DNA from 2 places in the Leclercia sp. W6 genome. Region 1 is predicted to be linked to the other one. Evidence: predicted binding sites of a transcription regulator. Region 1 holds the regulator's gene; the other holds the start of a gene.
What was found. Region 1 encodes CRP, which controls carbon source genes, mostly activating them, when cyclic AMP is high. Its sites were predicted from a motif close to ATGTGANNNNNNTCACAT; they were not measured.
Positions count from the first base shown of each region.

Region 1 (7,426 bases):
CAGTTTTCCCGCACCCATATTAACTTCCAGCGCGTCCCGACCGTGGACACCTCTAACCCCTTTGCCGCTAAAGGCATCCCGTCGCTGGATGAGAGCTTTGTGGTGATCCATTTCCGCAATCTGGACAATATCGATTACCCCTGGCTGCTGGCGATGCTGCAGGGTTCGTTTATTTCACACATCAATACGCTGGTGGTGCCGGGCGGGAAGATGGGGCTGGCGATGGAGTTAATCATGACGCCGCTGGTGCAGCGGTTAATGGAAGGGAAGAAGATCGATTGAGGCGTGTTGCCCGGTGGCGCTACGCTTACCGGGCCTACAAGGTTCTGTAGGCCGGGCAAACGAAGTGCCGCCCGGCGTTTGATCCAGGACTTACGCCTCGATCACTTCATACGAATGGGTAATATTGACCGCTTTCTCCAGCATCAGCGCCACGGAGCAGTACTTCTCCGCAGAGAGATCCACCGCGCGGGATACCGCAGCATCTTTCAGCGCTTTGCCGGTCACCACGAAATGCAGGTTGATATGGGTGAAGAGACGCGGCGCTTCATCCCGACGCTCTGAGGTCAGTTTCACTTCGCAGTCGGTCACATCGTGACGCCCTTTTTGCAGAATCGATACCACGTCGATAGCGCTGCATCCTCCCGCCGCCATCAGAACCACTTCCATCGGGCTGGGTGCTTTATCACCGGAGTTGCCATCCATCAGAATCTGGTGCCCCGACGCGGACTCACCGAGAAACGTTAAACCTTCAACCCATTTCACACGTGCTTGCATTTTAACTCACTCCAGGATTGCATTTTTCTTGTCAGATTACGCGCCAGTAACAATTCTGGCAACGGAAGTCGACCTGCATCAAGCTGAAGCGAGACACCAGGAGACACGCGGCAAAAGCTATGCTAAAACAGTCGAGATGCTACAGTAATACATTGACGTTGCACATGTATGCAGAGGACATCACACATTACAGGCTGCTAATCAGTGTGACAGCCAGACCCCAGGCAGGGGAAAGAATACGATTGCAACCCCAGAGTACAGGTACAGAGCCAGACTCTGGAGCCAGCTTATAACAGAGGATAACAGCGCATGGTGCTTGGCAAACCGCAAACAGACCCGACTCTCGAATGGTTCTTGTCTCATTGCCACATTCATAAGTACCCATCGAAGAGCACGCTGATTCACCAGGGTGAAAAAGCGGAAACGTTGTATTACATCGTCAAAGGCTCAGTGGCAGTGCTGATCAAAGATGAAGAAGGCAAAGAGATGATCCTCTCTTACCTGAATCAGGGAGACTTTATCGGTGAACTGGGCCTGTTTGAAGAAGGTCAGGAGCGTAGCGCCTGGGTCCGTGCGAAAACCGCGTGTGAAGTGGCTGAGATCTCTTATAAAAAGTTCCGCCAGCTGATCCAGGTTAACCCGGATATCCTGATGCGCCTCTCTTCGCAGATGGCTCGCCGTCTGCAGGTTACTTCCGAGAAAGTGGGCAACCTCGCCTTCCTGGACGTAACGGGCCGTATCGCTCAGACGCTGCTGAACCTGGCGAAACAGCCAGACGCCATGACCCACCCGGACGGTATGCAAATTAAAATTACCCGTCAGGAAATTGGTCAGATCGTCGGTTGCTCCCGTGAGACAGTGGGCCGTATTTTGAAAATGCTGGAAGATCAGAATCTGATTTCCGCCCACGGTAAAACCATCGTGGTTTACGGAACACGTTAATTCCGCTCAGACGGCGTGGCATCGCACGATGACACGCCGTTTTTGTCTCTCTCACCCATGTGGCGCAGGCTCATTTACCACCCGGAAGTTAACTACGCACTGCGGCAAACCCTGGTGCTGTGTCTCCCTGTGGCTGTGGGTTTAGTTCTCGGTTACCTGCAATACGGCCTTCTGTTTTCTCTCGTTCCCGCCTGCTGCAACATTGCGGGTCTCGACACGCCCCATAAACGCTTTTTTAAACGCCTGATGATTGGCGGCTGCTTGTTTGCCGGCTGTAGTCTTGCCGTGCAATTGCTGCTGGCGCGCGATATTCCGCTGCCCCTCATTCTGACTGCCCTGGCGATGACGTTAGGGGTCACGGCGGAGATCAGCGCTCTGCACGCCCGCCTGCTGCCCGCCTCGCTGATTGCGGCCATCTTTACCCTCAGTCTGGCGGGAAATATGCCGATCTGGGCGCCGCTGCTGATCTACGCCCTGGGGACACTCTGGTACGGTCTGTTTAACTGGTTCTGGTTCTGGCTGTGGCGGGAGCAGCCGCTGCGTGAATCCCTGAGCGTGCTCTACCGCCAGCTGGCCGATTACTGCGAAGCGAAATACACCCTGCTGACCCAGCATACCGACCCGGAAAAATCACTGCCGCCGCTGCTGGCACGCCAGCAGAAGGTGGTGGACCTGATTAGTCAGTGCTACCAGCAGCTGCATATGCTGGCGGCAAACAGGAATCATGAATACAAACGTCTGCTGCGTACCTTCCAGGTGGGGCTGGATCTGCAGGAGCATATCTCCGTCAGCCTGCATCATCCGCAGGAGGTGCAAAAGCTGGTGGAGCGCAGTCACGCCGAAGCGGTGATCCGCTGGAACGCACAGACCGTCGCCGCCCGGCTACGGGTGTTGGCTGACGACATTCTCTATCATCGCTACCCCACCCGTTTCACTATGGACAAGCAGCTCGGCGCGCTGGAGAAAATCGCCCGCCAGCATCCGGATAACCCGGTGGGCCAGTTCTGCGCCTGGCACTTCAGCCGTATTGCCCGTGTGCTCCGCACTCAGCGCCCGCTCTACCCCCGCGACCTGATGGCAGACAAGCAGAAACGCCTGCCGCTGATCCCCGCCCTGAGAAGCTATCTGTCGCTGAAGTCTGCCGCCCTGCGCAATGCGGCCCGTATCAGCGTGATGCTGAGTATCGCCAGCCTGATGGGGATGGCGCTGCACCTGCCTAAGCCTTACTGGATCTTAATGACCGTGCTGCTGGTGACGCAAAACGGCTACAGCGCCACGCGGGTGCGCATCCTCCACCGGGCGGGCGGCACGATGGCGGGGCTGATTATTGCGGGGATCACCCTGCACTTACACGTCCCGGAAGGCTATACCCTGGCGGGGATGCTGCTGGTGACGCTGGTAAGCTACCTGATCATTCGCAAGAGCTACGGCTGGGCGACCGTGGGCTTTACGCTGACCGCGGTGTACAGCCTGCAACTGATTACGCTCAACGGTGAGCAGTTTATTATCGCCCGGTTGGCCGATACGCTGATTGGCTGCCTGATTGCCTTTGGCGGCATGGTCTGGCTGTGGCCGCAGTGGCAGAGCGGATTGCTGCGGCAGAACGCTCACGACGCGCTGGAGGCCGATCAGGAAGCCATCCGCCTGATCCTCAGCGACGATCCGCAACCCACGCCGCTGGCCTGGCAGCGCATGAAGGTCAATCAGGCGCACAATGCGCTGTTCAACTCCCTCAACCAGGCGATGCAGGAGCCAGGCTTCAATTCGGCATATCTGGCGGATATGAAACTCTGGGTGACGCACAGCCAGTTTATCGTGGAGCATATCAACGCAATGACGACCCTGGCGCGGGAGCATACGATGCTGACGCCAGACCTGGCGCAGCGTTATTTGCAGTCGTGTGAAATCGCCCTCCAGCGCTGTCAGCAGCGTCTGGAGTATGACGAGCCGGGTGAGAGTGGGGACAGCAATATTCTGGAAGCGCCAGAGACCCTGACGCAAGGCCCCATGAGCACGCTGGAACAACATCTGCAGCGCACCCTGGGGCATTTGAACACCATGCACACCATTTCGTCGGTGGCGTGGCGCCAGCGTCCGCATCATGGCATCTGGTTGATACGGCGACTGAAGCGGAGGCCGTACTAGCATTTGCCCGGCGGCGCTACGCTTGCACGGGCCTACGGACTTGTAGGCCGGGTAAGCGCAGCGCCACCCGGCATCTCACTTATCCCTGAATCACCCGCTTCACCGCCTGCGCAAAGCGGGTCATCCCCTCTTCGATATCCGCGCTTTCCACCAGCAGCGATGGCGCAAAGCGCATCACGTCCGGCCCGGCGTTGAGCACCATCGCCCCTTCACTGGCGGCGGCGTAGAGGAAATCGCGCGCCCGGCCTTTGTATTGCGGCTTCAGTTCGGCGCCAATCAACAGCCCCATGCCACGGATATCGCTGAAGACATCGTACTGCGCATCGATCTGCTGAAGATGCTTCACAAACTGCTCGCGCTTTGTATTGACGCCGCTCAGCACGTCCGGGGTATTGATGATATCGAACGCCGCCCCGGCAACCGCGCACGCCAGCGGGTTGCCGCCGTAGGTCGAGCCGTGAGAGCCCACGTGGAATGCCGAGGCGATATCCTGGGTGGTGAGAACCGCGCTCACCGGGAAGCCGCCGCCGAGCGCTTTAGCGCTGGTCAGGATGTCCGGCGTCACGCCATAGTGCATGTAGGCAAACAGATCCCCGGTACGGCCCATGCCGCTCTGCACTTCGTCAAAGACCAGCAGGGCCTGGTGCTGATCGCACAGATCGCGCAGCCCCTGCAGGAATTCTGGCGTTGCCGCCATCACGCCGCCTTCACCCTGGATCGGCTCAACTACCACCGCGCAGGTGTGATCGTCCATCACCGCTTTTACCGCATGCAGATCGTTAAACGGCACGTGGATGATGTCGGCCGGTTTCGGGCCAAAACCATCGGAATATTTTGGCTGACCGCCCACGGTTACGGTAAACAGCGAACGGCCATGAAACGCATTGTGGAAGGCGATAATTTTGGTTTTAAACGGGCTGTGGCGGGTGGAGGCGTAATAGCGGGCCAGCTTAAAAGCGGTTTCGTTGGCTTCGGTGCCGGAGTTCATAAACAGCACACGCTCGGCAAAGGTGGCGTCGATGATTTTGCGGCCCAGGCGCAGCGCCGGTTCGTTGGTGAAAACGTTGCTGGTGTGCCACAGGGTTTCGCCCTGAGTTTTGAGCGCCTCGACCAGCGCCGGGTGGCAGTGACCTAACGCCGTCACCGCAATGCCGCCCGCAAAATCAATGTACTCTTTGCCCTGTTGATCCCAGACGCGACTGCCTTTCCCCTTCACCGGGATAAACTCAGCCGGTGCATAAATTGGCAGTATCACTTCATCGAATGTTGCGCGCGTAATTGCAGATTGTTCAGTTGCCATGTAACCCCACCCTTTTTTAAGCAAAAAGCAGAAGTGAAAATATAATCACGAAATATGCTTAAAAAATCACTTCATGGCAACTAAAAATCAACGATTGAGGAAATTAGCCAGCAGCTGGTGGCCCTGTTCGCTGAGAATGCTTTCAGGGTGGAACTGCACCCCTTCCAAATCCCATTCACGGTGACGGATACCCATGATCTCCTGCGTTTCGCTCCAGGCGGTCACCTCAAAGCAGTCGGGTAAGGTGGGCGGATCGATGATAAGGGAGTGATAGCGGGTGACGGTAAGGGGGTTATTAAGACCGCAGAACACCCCGGCGCCGTTGTGCGTCACCGGGGAGGTTTTGCCGTGCATCACTTTCGCCGCCCGCACAATGGTGGCACCAAAGACCTGGGCGATGGCCTGATGCCCGAGGCAGACGCCCAGAATCGGCACTTTACCGGCATAGCGCTGGATCACCGCCAGCGAGATGCCGGACTCATCCGGGGTGCAGGGGCCGGGGGAGATAACGATTTTTTGCGGATTGAGCGCAGCGACATCCTCCAGAGAGAGTGCGTCGTTGCGCCGGACCACCACCTCCGCCCCCAGCTCGCAAAAATACTGGTAGAGGTTCCAGGTGAAGGAATCGTAGTTATCAATCAGCAGAATCATGGCGGCTCCTGAAAAAATGGCCGCCCTATTCTACTCAGTTTCCCCGGCTTCGCTTACCACTTTACTGAAGATTGCGTTCAACGCGCTCAGATCCCCCATCGCACCGCTCTGGTTGGCCTGCGCCCACTCTTCCGGGTCTATACCGCGCCAGTCAAGCTGATAGCCCGCATGGATCGCCAGCTGCTCAAAGAAGATGCGCTGAACAATACCGTTGCCGATGCGGAACGGATGCAGGACGTTGATCTCGCAATAGTAGTGGCTGAGGCGGTTAATGAAGTCCTCTCTTTCCAGCCCGACGAGATAGCCCTCCTCCTCCAGATCCTGCATCAGGGCGTTGCCCTCTTTTTCGATGTAGGCGAAGTGGCAGAAGCGGGTATCGCCCTGGTAAATATCCATCTCGCGAATATCACCCGCCCAGTCGAAGATATCCTGATAGATATGCTGATGAATGGCGCACAGATGCGGCAGGCCGCGCAGCAATGGCCCCAGCCCCAGGGTTGCCGCTCGCAGCGCGGTGAATTCATACGCCGCCTGCGCCAGACGCTCCGCCTGGCGGATGCCCAGCCGATTACGCATGACATTCAGGCCGGGATAGAGATAGGGATCGCGATCGTTGCCGTATTTATCGCTCATACTGCCTCCTGAGCTCCTCAAGACGCAGTTCTGCCTCGTCGGCATTGAGCGTGACTAATGGACTATCGACGCCTTCAAGACGGCGACTGGCCTGAAAATTCGCGTTTCGCTGTTGTTCCCAAAGACGGGATTTTTGCTTATCAGTGAGTTTTTTCACCTTTTTCCTCCCTGCTTGTGCCCGTGTTGCCACAAGTATAAGCAGCAAACTGCGGTTTCGCAGGGAGGTAAAGGTAACGCGGGCAAAACTAGCCCGCGCCATTACGCATTAAGGCAGGACTTTCGCAGAGAGGATAACTATCGGTTTTGACGGCACATTCTGGTAAGGACCGACGTCGTGCGTCTGTACCTGAGAAATTTTATCGGCCACATCCATGCCTTTCACAACTTTACCAAACACCGCATAGCCAAAATCACGCTGGCCATGGTCGAGGAAGGCGTTATCCGCCACGTTGAGGAAGAACTGACTGGTTGCGCTGTCTTTATCGGCGGTACGGGCCATGGAGATGGTGCCGCGGGTGTTACGCAGGCCGTTATCCGCTTCGTTCTTGATTGGCGGGTTTGGCTGCTTCTGCTGCATCTGCTCGTTGAAGCCGCCGCCCTGCACCATAAAGCCTGGGATCACACGGTGGAACGTGGTGCCGTTATAAAAGCCGCTGTTGACATAATCGAGGAAGTTTTTCACAGAAACGGGAGCTTTCTGGCTGTTCAGTTCCAGCTCAATGTTGCCGGCAGAGGTGGTCAACAGAACGTGCGGGTCTCCTTTCGCTGCCAGCGCAGCAGGAGAGAGGGCTGAAAGAGCGAGTACAGCCGCGACAGCCGCCAGGGTTGATTTGAGCATGAGAATTCCTTAACAAAGCGCAGTAAAGAAAGCGAATGGCTTGATTCTAAAGAGCAGTATGAACGTAGGCCAGCCCTTTACCTAATTTTACCTATTTGAAACAGATGTAACCGCCCGGCAAAGTCATGCCAGCGACCTTA
Region 1 covers NZ_CP031104.1:4,078,164-4,085,589, reverse strand. The annotation lists gene DVA43_RS19920 (phosphoribulokinase) at 1-282, shown strand, start outside; gene DVA43_RS19915 (OsmC family protein) at 373-777, opposite strand; gene crp (cAMP-activated global transcriptional regulator CRP) at 1,087-1,719, shown strand; gene DVA43_RS19905 (YccS/YhfK family putative transporter) at 1,777-3,864, shown strand; gene DVA43_RS19900 (aspartate aminotransferase family protein) at 3,944-5,164, opposite strand; gene pabA (aminodeoxychorismate synthase component 2) at 5,252-5,815, opposite strand; gene DVA43_RS19890 (putative adenosine monophosphate-protein transferase Fic) at 5,846-6,448, opposite strand; gene DVA43_RS19885 (YhfG family protein) at 6,438-6,605, opposite strand; gene ppiA (peptidylprolyl isomerase A) at 6,714-7,286, opposite strand.

Region 2 (7,426 bases), 610 kb from region 1:
AAAAACTTTTCGTGCCCCGGCACGTCGATAAACCCCAGCACCCGGCCATCCGGCTGCGGCCAGTAGGCATAACCCAGATCGATGGTCATGCCGCGCTTTTTCTCTTCCGGCAGTCGGTCGGCGTTGACGCCGGTGATCGCCTGCAATAACGTCGTTTTGCCATGGTCAACATGACCGGCAGTGGCAATAATCATTTCAACAACATCTCCAGAAACAGTGCTTCATCTTCCAGGCAACGTAAATCCAGCCACAGGCGCCCGTCCTTGATCCGTCCGAGCACCGGCACGGGCAGCGAGCGCCAGCGCAATGCCAGCGCATCCAGCTGGCCGCCGCGCCCGTCGCGCGGGGTAAAGGTCAGTGCCGCGCCGGGCAGACGATCCACCGGCAGCGACCCACTGCCCGGCTGCGACAGGCAATCTTCCACGCGCACCTCGAAGTCAGGATAGTGTGCAGCAATGTGTGTCAGCAGCCGCTCTCCCTGACGATGAATGGAGGCGGCATCGCGGCTCAACAGGCGTAGCGTCGGCAGCCGTTCGGCCAGCGTCTCCGGGTGAAGATAGAGTCGCAAGGTCGCCTCCAGCGCGGCGAGGGTCATTTTATCCGCCCGCAGGGCGCGTTTCAGTGGATGCTGTTGCAATCTGGCAATCAGATCGCGCTTGCCGACAATAATCCCCGCCTGCGGACCGCCTAACAGCTTATCCCCCGAGAAGCTCACCAGGCTGACACCAGCGGCAATCAGCGCCTGGGGCATCGGCTCTTTCGGCAGGCCATAGCGGCTGAGATCCACCAGCGAACCGCTGCCCAGATCGACGACCACCGGCACCTCTTTCTCCTGCCCGATGCGCACCAATTCGGCTTCGTCGACGGCATGAGTAAAGCCTTCGATGTGGTAGTTACTGGTATGCACTTTCATCAGCAGAGCGGTGTTTTCATTGATGGCTGCGGCGTAATCCCGGTCGTGGGTACGGTTGGTGGTGCCCACCTCGCGAAGCTGGCACCCGGCCTGGGTCATCACATCCGGGATGCGAAACGCGCCGCCAATCTCTACCAGCTCACCGCGGGAGACCACCACCTCTTTGCCGCTCGCCGTCGCGGCCAGCATCAGCAGCACTGCGGCGGCGTTGTTATTCACAATGCAGGCATCTTCCGCCCCGGTGAGCTGGCACAGCAGCGCCGCCAGCGCGCGGTCGCGGTGGCCGCGTCCGGCACCGTCGAGATCGTACTCCAGGGTCACTGGCACCTGCATCGCCTGGCTGACCGCGGCAACCGCCTCCTCTGCCAGCAGCGCGCGTCCCAGATTGGTATGCAGCACGGTGCCCGTCAGGTTCAGCACCTGCCGCAGCCCCTGTTCGTCATCCTGCGTCAGCCGCTTTTCGGTCTCCAGGGCCCAGTCGTCGCACCACGCTGGCAGGCGGTTGTCGGCGCGGATCCCGGCGCGGGCTTCGTCCTGCAACAGACGCAAGGTTTCCACCGTTCGGCTGTGACCAAAACGGGCAATAATGGCAGTAAGACGGGCATCGCGAAGCAGACGATCGGTCGCGGGGAGTTGGCTGTAGAGAGCGTGCTGAGTAGTCATGAATATGCCTGACGGTTAGGTATTTTCCCCCCTCCCGACGGGAGAGGGAGTCAATGTCAGGGCGATTGTACCGCGTCCGGCAAGGAAGTGTTATCGACGACATCAAGCCTTTGGCGGTTCGGTACGGGCGAAACTTTCACGCTGGAAGAGGGTTTCCGCCAGCTTAACCAGCAGCGGACGATCAACGCACCAGCCCGGTGAAACCCGGCGGAAATTGAGGTAGCCGATGGCGCAGGCAATGGCGATGGTCGCCAGATTGACGCTGTCGGTGGCAATTTTCCCCTCGCGGATCAGCTGCTCACAATGATCGAGACTGCGAGCGATTTTCTCCCGCTGGCGCAGCAGCTCGGTCTCAGATTGCTGCGCCGCCGGGCGGGCCTGTTCACGCACGGAGGCTAACGCCGCATCCATGATCCCGTCCGCCAGCGCCTCGATTTGCCGGATAGCCAGCGCCGCTTTCGGTTCACGGGGGATCATCGCCGGGGCGATATCCAGCAGTTCGATATAGCTGGCAATGATGGGGGAATCGAACCAGTGTTCACCGTCATCGGTTACCAGCGCCGGGACTTTGCCCAGGGGATTGTACTGCGCGACACCGCTTTCAGCCTGATAGGGCTGTTCATTAACAAATTCAAAAGTGATGCCTTTCTCCAGCAGGAGAATGGAGATTTTACGTACAAAGGGACTGGTATAACTGCCGATGAGTTTCATTGCCTGCTCCTTATCCGCCAACAAAAGCATAAGTATGGCTCAGGCAAAGAAAAAAGGCAGGCGATGCGTCGCGCATGCTTGCCTTTCAGGGGATTAATGGTCGAGATAGAGGTAGTGCATCCAGCTGGTCATACGCAGCAGGACCTTACGCATCACGGAAACATGCGAGAAGTGATCGGAGTAAACCGCCACCTGGGCATAGATACCGTCAGGCAGAGCGTCCACGTCGGCGTTCGGCTCCAGTTCAATGGTGCCCAGCACGCCGTCAGTACCCGGCACCACCGTCAGGGATTGCAGCGAGCCCTGCGCCTGGTAAGAACCGCCCGGCACCACCGGCAGGATGCTGGTGAGCTTGCCAGAGAAGACCTGGCCTGGCAGGGCGTTGAATACCACTTCGGCTTCATCGCCCGGTTTCAGACGCAGCAACGAGTTCTGGCGGAACTGCGCCACAATCTGCCGTTTCTGTTCAGGGATAAACACCATCACCGGACGCAGCGGCAGTGAAGCCGCATAGGTTCCCGGACGAATCAGCACTTGGGTGATGTAGCCGTTACTCGGCGCCCGGATGATGGTCTGGTCCAGATTATAGGTGGCTTCGGCCAACTGGGCGCGCAGAGAGGCAATCTGCGACTGCTCACCGTTAGACATGCTCTCTAACTGGCTCTGGATCTGCACCTGTTCCGCCACGGAGGCTTTCACCATGGCGTCCTGCGCCAGGTAGTTTTGCCGCGCGTTATCGATATCGCTTTCAGAGAACGGATTTACCTTTGCCTGGCTGCCTTTCACATAACGCTGATAGTCTTTGAACAGACGGTCACGCTCGGCGGAGACGCGGGTGGTATTCGATTGTGCTTCCGCAAGCTGGGCTTTCAGGACATCAATATTGTGTGTCGCCGTCACCAGGTCGGCCTGCAGACGATCGACGCGGGCTTTATACCTGCCCGGATCGATTTTAAATAACACTTCGCCCTTTTTAATGAGCTGGTTATTTTTATCGGTCACTTCAGTTACCACCCCTGTAACCTGCGGCGTAATCGGAATTGAGATTACCGCTTTCTGCGCCGTAAACGTATAGGGGTGGTTATAGTTCATTAATAAAATAAGGCCGGCCACGATAAATACGCCGCCTAATGTTGCGGTCGCCAGCGTCCACTGGTTTACCGGGATACGGAATATTTTAAAGATGGCCCATGCAAACGCGACATAGGTCAATATGATCAACAGATCCATGATTATTGCTCCGGCGTATTCTTGTCAGCAACGGGCGGCACGGCGGCCAGTTTTTGTTCCAGCTCGGCTACGCGCTTCGCCAGCGCATCTACGTCGGGGCTACGTTCTGGCGGCTGAATGTGGTTCTGCATCCCCCAGCCGCGCTCTGGCTGGTAGAGCGTGGCCCAAATCCACAGAAACGGCCAGATGGCATGGAGCGTAAACAGGCTAATCCATCCCGCCGTATGGATCGCATCGGCATGAGGATGGTTGCGTTTTTTGGCAATATTATATGGAATGTCATGGATAGCGATGATTCCATAAAAAAGAACCAGGAATACGAAAATCAACACACCCAGCGCAAAATAGTTGAGAAACATATTTGCCTCGCTAAATAAATCAACAACTCATTTAAATAATTAAATGGTAAGCAAGCATATTAATTCACTGTTAAGCACACCATCGTGAACTTAATATTTCAGAGCCGGGGAGTATGGTTTTTTGTTATATCTCCATGCAAGTTTATAAGCGTGACAAAATATATCCTGAATAATAATAGACTTAAATTTACAGTACCTGTTTACTTTAGCTTAGAACTTTTCGCCATACCACATTACAAACATTTAATTTTAGCTATAAGTGTTGTTGACTTACATCCTGGCGCTGTTCGCCAAAGCAGAAGTTGTCAGCGATCACATCCAGAGAAATCCGCATAAAAATATTTTGTGGTTTTGATCACACTCCAGAAACAAACTCGCGACTTCGAAATGTGATTTGCTTCACATTTAAGGGGCTAAATTGCCGCTTTCATGCCCATTGTATTTTTTTTACGCGTCAATTTTGTGATATCTATCACGTCATTCTTCACCACACCCCCTACATTTACGTGACTTAGATCACATAAATTTTACCCATCTGGACAGTGAAACAATTAAGTGCCAGATTTCACGACATCAGAACAGTGCAGGCTACCTCTGCCACCGCATTCACAACAAACCTCGGGCCGAAGGCCTGCGTAAACAAAAAGAAGGGGTGTTTTATGTCATCCGATTTCAAGATCAAAGTTCAAAGCTTTGGTCGTTTCCTCAGCAACATGGTGATGCCAAATATCGGCGCGTTTATCGCGTGGGGTATTATCACCGCGTTATTTATTCCGACAGGGTGGTTGCCTAACGAAACGCTGGCAAAACTTGTAGGCCCAATGATCACCTATCTGCTGCCGCTGCTCATCGGTTATACCGGTGGTCGTCTGGTAGGCGGTGACCGTGGCGGCGTGGTCGGTGCTATCACCACCATGGGTGTTATTGTCGGTGCGGATATGCCGATGTTCCTCGGCGCAATGATTGCCGGTCCACTGGGTGGCTGGGCAATTAAGAAATTTGACGTCTGGGTTGATGGCAAGATCAAATCCGGCTTCGAAATGCTGGTGAACAACTTCTCTGCCGGCATCATCGGTATGATCCTGGCGATTCTGGCGTTCCTCGGCATTGGCCCGGCAGTTGAAGTGCTCTCCAAACTGCTGGCGGCGGGCGTTAACTTCATGGTTGCCCACGACATGCTGCCACTGGCGTCCATCTTTGTTGAACCGGCGAAAATCCTGTTCCTTAACAACGCCATCAACCACGGTATCTTCTCACCGCTGGGTATTCAGCAGTCTCATGACCTCGGCAAGTCTATCTTCTTCCTGATTGAAGCGAACCCGGGTCCAGGTATGGGTATCCTGCTGGCGTACATCTTCTTCGGTCGTGGCAGTGCGAAACAGTCTGCGGGCGGTGCGGCAATCATCCACTTCCTGGGCGGTATCCACGAAATTTACTTCCCATACGTGCTGATGAACCCACGTCTGATCCTCGCCGTTATCCTCGGCGGTATGACCGGTGTGTTCACCCTGAGCGTGCTGGGTGGCGGTCTGGTTTCTCCAGCCTCTCCGGGTTCTATCCTGGCAGTACTGGCGATGACCCCGAAAGGTGCTTACTTCGCTAACCTCGCGGCAATCTTTGCAGCAATGGCGGTCTCCTTCATCGTGGCGTCTATCCTGCTGAAAACCAGCAAAGTGAAAGAAGAAGACGATATCGAAGCGGCAACCCGTCGTATGCAGGACATGAAAGCCCAGTCTAAAGGCGCAACGCCGCTGGCTGCGGGCGATGTTTCTAACGACCTGAGCCATGTACGTAAAATCATCGTTGCCTGCGACGCCGGTATGGGCTCCAGCGCCATGGGTGCAGGCGTACTGCGTAAGAAAGTGGCGGATGCCGGTCTGTCTCAGATCTCCGTTACTAACAGCGCCATTAACAGCCTGCCGCCGGATGTTGACCTGGTCATCACCCACCGCGACCTGACCGAGCGTGCGATGCGCCAGGTACCGCAGGCGCAGCACATTTCGCTGACCAACTTCCTCGACAGCGGCCTGTACACCAGCCTGACCGAACGCCTGGTGGCGGCACAGCGTCACGAAGAAAACGAAGTGAAAGTGCGTACCAGCCTGCAGGACAGCTTCGATGAGAGCAACAGCCACCTGTTCCGTCTGGGTGCTGAGAACATCTTCCTTGGCCGTACCGCGAGCAATAAAGAAGAAGCGATTCGCTTTGCCGGTGAGCAGCTGGTGAAAGGCGGCTACGTTCAGCCAGAATATGTTGATGCGATGCTGGAACGTGAAAAACTGACCCCGACCTACCTGGGCGAATCCATTGCGGTACCGCACGGTACGGTTGAAGCGAAAGATCGCGTTCTGAAAACCGGCGTGGTGTTCTGTCAGTACCCGGCAGGCGTGCGCTTCGGTGAAGAAGAAGATGACATCGCCCGTCTGGTAATTGGTATCGCGGCCCGTAACAACGAGCACATTCAGGTGATTACCAGCCTGACCAATGCCCTGGACGATGAGAGTGTTATCGAACGTCTGGCTAACACCACCAGCGTAGAAGAAGTTCTGGCGCTGCTGAACAAGTAAGTTAAGCAAACCTCCCTCTCCCCGTTGGGGAGAGGGCTAGGGTGAGGGGAAATTCGCGTGGTTCCTCACCCCAGCCCTCTCGGGTAAAAACATTGATGAAGGTTAATACTATGAAAGCATTACATTTTGGCGCAGGTAACATCGGTCGTGGCTTTATCGGCAAACTGCTGGCAGACGCAGGCATTACGCTGACATTCGCCGATGTCAATCAGACGGTACTTGATGCCCTGAATGCACGTCATAGCTATCAGGTGCATGTAGTTGGCGAAAACGAGCAGGTTGAAACCGTGACCGGCGTCAACGCGGTCAGCAGCATTGGCGACGACGTTATCGACCTGATTGCCGGGGTTGACCTGGTGACGACCGCCGTCGGTCCGGTGGTCCTGGAGCGCATTGCGCCAGCGGTGGCGAAAGGTCTGGCCAAACGTAAGGCCCAGGGTAACGACGCCCCGCTGAACATCATCGCCTGTGAAAACATGGTGCGCGGTACCAGCCAGCTGAAAGGCCACGTGATGGCCGCGGTAGCCGATGAAGACAAAGCCTGGGTTGAAGAGCACGTTGGCTTTGTTGATTCCGCCGTAGACCGTATTGTGCCACCGTCCGCCTCTGCCACTCACGATCCGCTGGAAGTGACCGTCGAGACCTTCAGCGAATGGATTGTCGATAAAACCCAGTTTAAAGGCCCACTGCCTGACATTGCTGGCATGGAATTAACTGATAACCTGATGGCATTTGTCGAACGTAAGCTCTTCACGCTGAACACCGGGCATGCTATAACCGCCTACCTCGGTAAATTAGCCGGTCATCAGACCATTCGTGACGCCATTCTCGATGAGAAGGTCCGCGCCGTGGTAAAAGGTGCAATGGATGAGAGCGGCGCGGTACTGTTTAAACGCTACGGTTTTGATGCCGATAAGCATGCGGCATACATTCAGAAAATCCTCGGTCGTTTTGAAAACCCGTATCTGAAAGATGACGTTGAG
Region 2 covers NZ_CP031104.1:3,472,326-3,479,751, forward strand. The annotation lists gene selB (selenocysteine-specific translation elongation factor) at 1-194, opposite strand, end outside; gene selA (L-seryl-tRNA(Sec) selenium transferase) at 191-1,576, opposite strand; gene DVA43_RS16900 (glutathione S-transferase) at 1,679-2,287, opposite strand; gene DVA43_RS16905 (HlyD family secretion protein) at 2,381-3,517, opposite strand; gene DVA43_RS16910 (DUF3302 domain-containing protein) at 3,520-3,876, opposite strand; gene DVA43_RS16915 (PTS mannitol transporter subunit IICBA) at 4,536-6,443, shown strand; gene mtlD (mannitol-1-phosphate 5-dehydrogenase) at 6,554-7,426, shown strand, end outside.
Region 2: a site for CRP is predicted at 4,264-4,281, ahead of DVA43_RS16915 (PTS mannitol transporter subunit IICBA). Genes of this name have one in related genera too.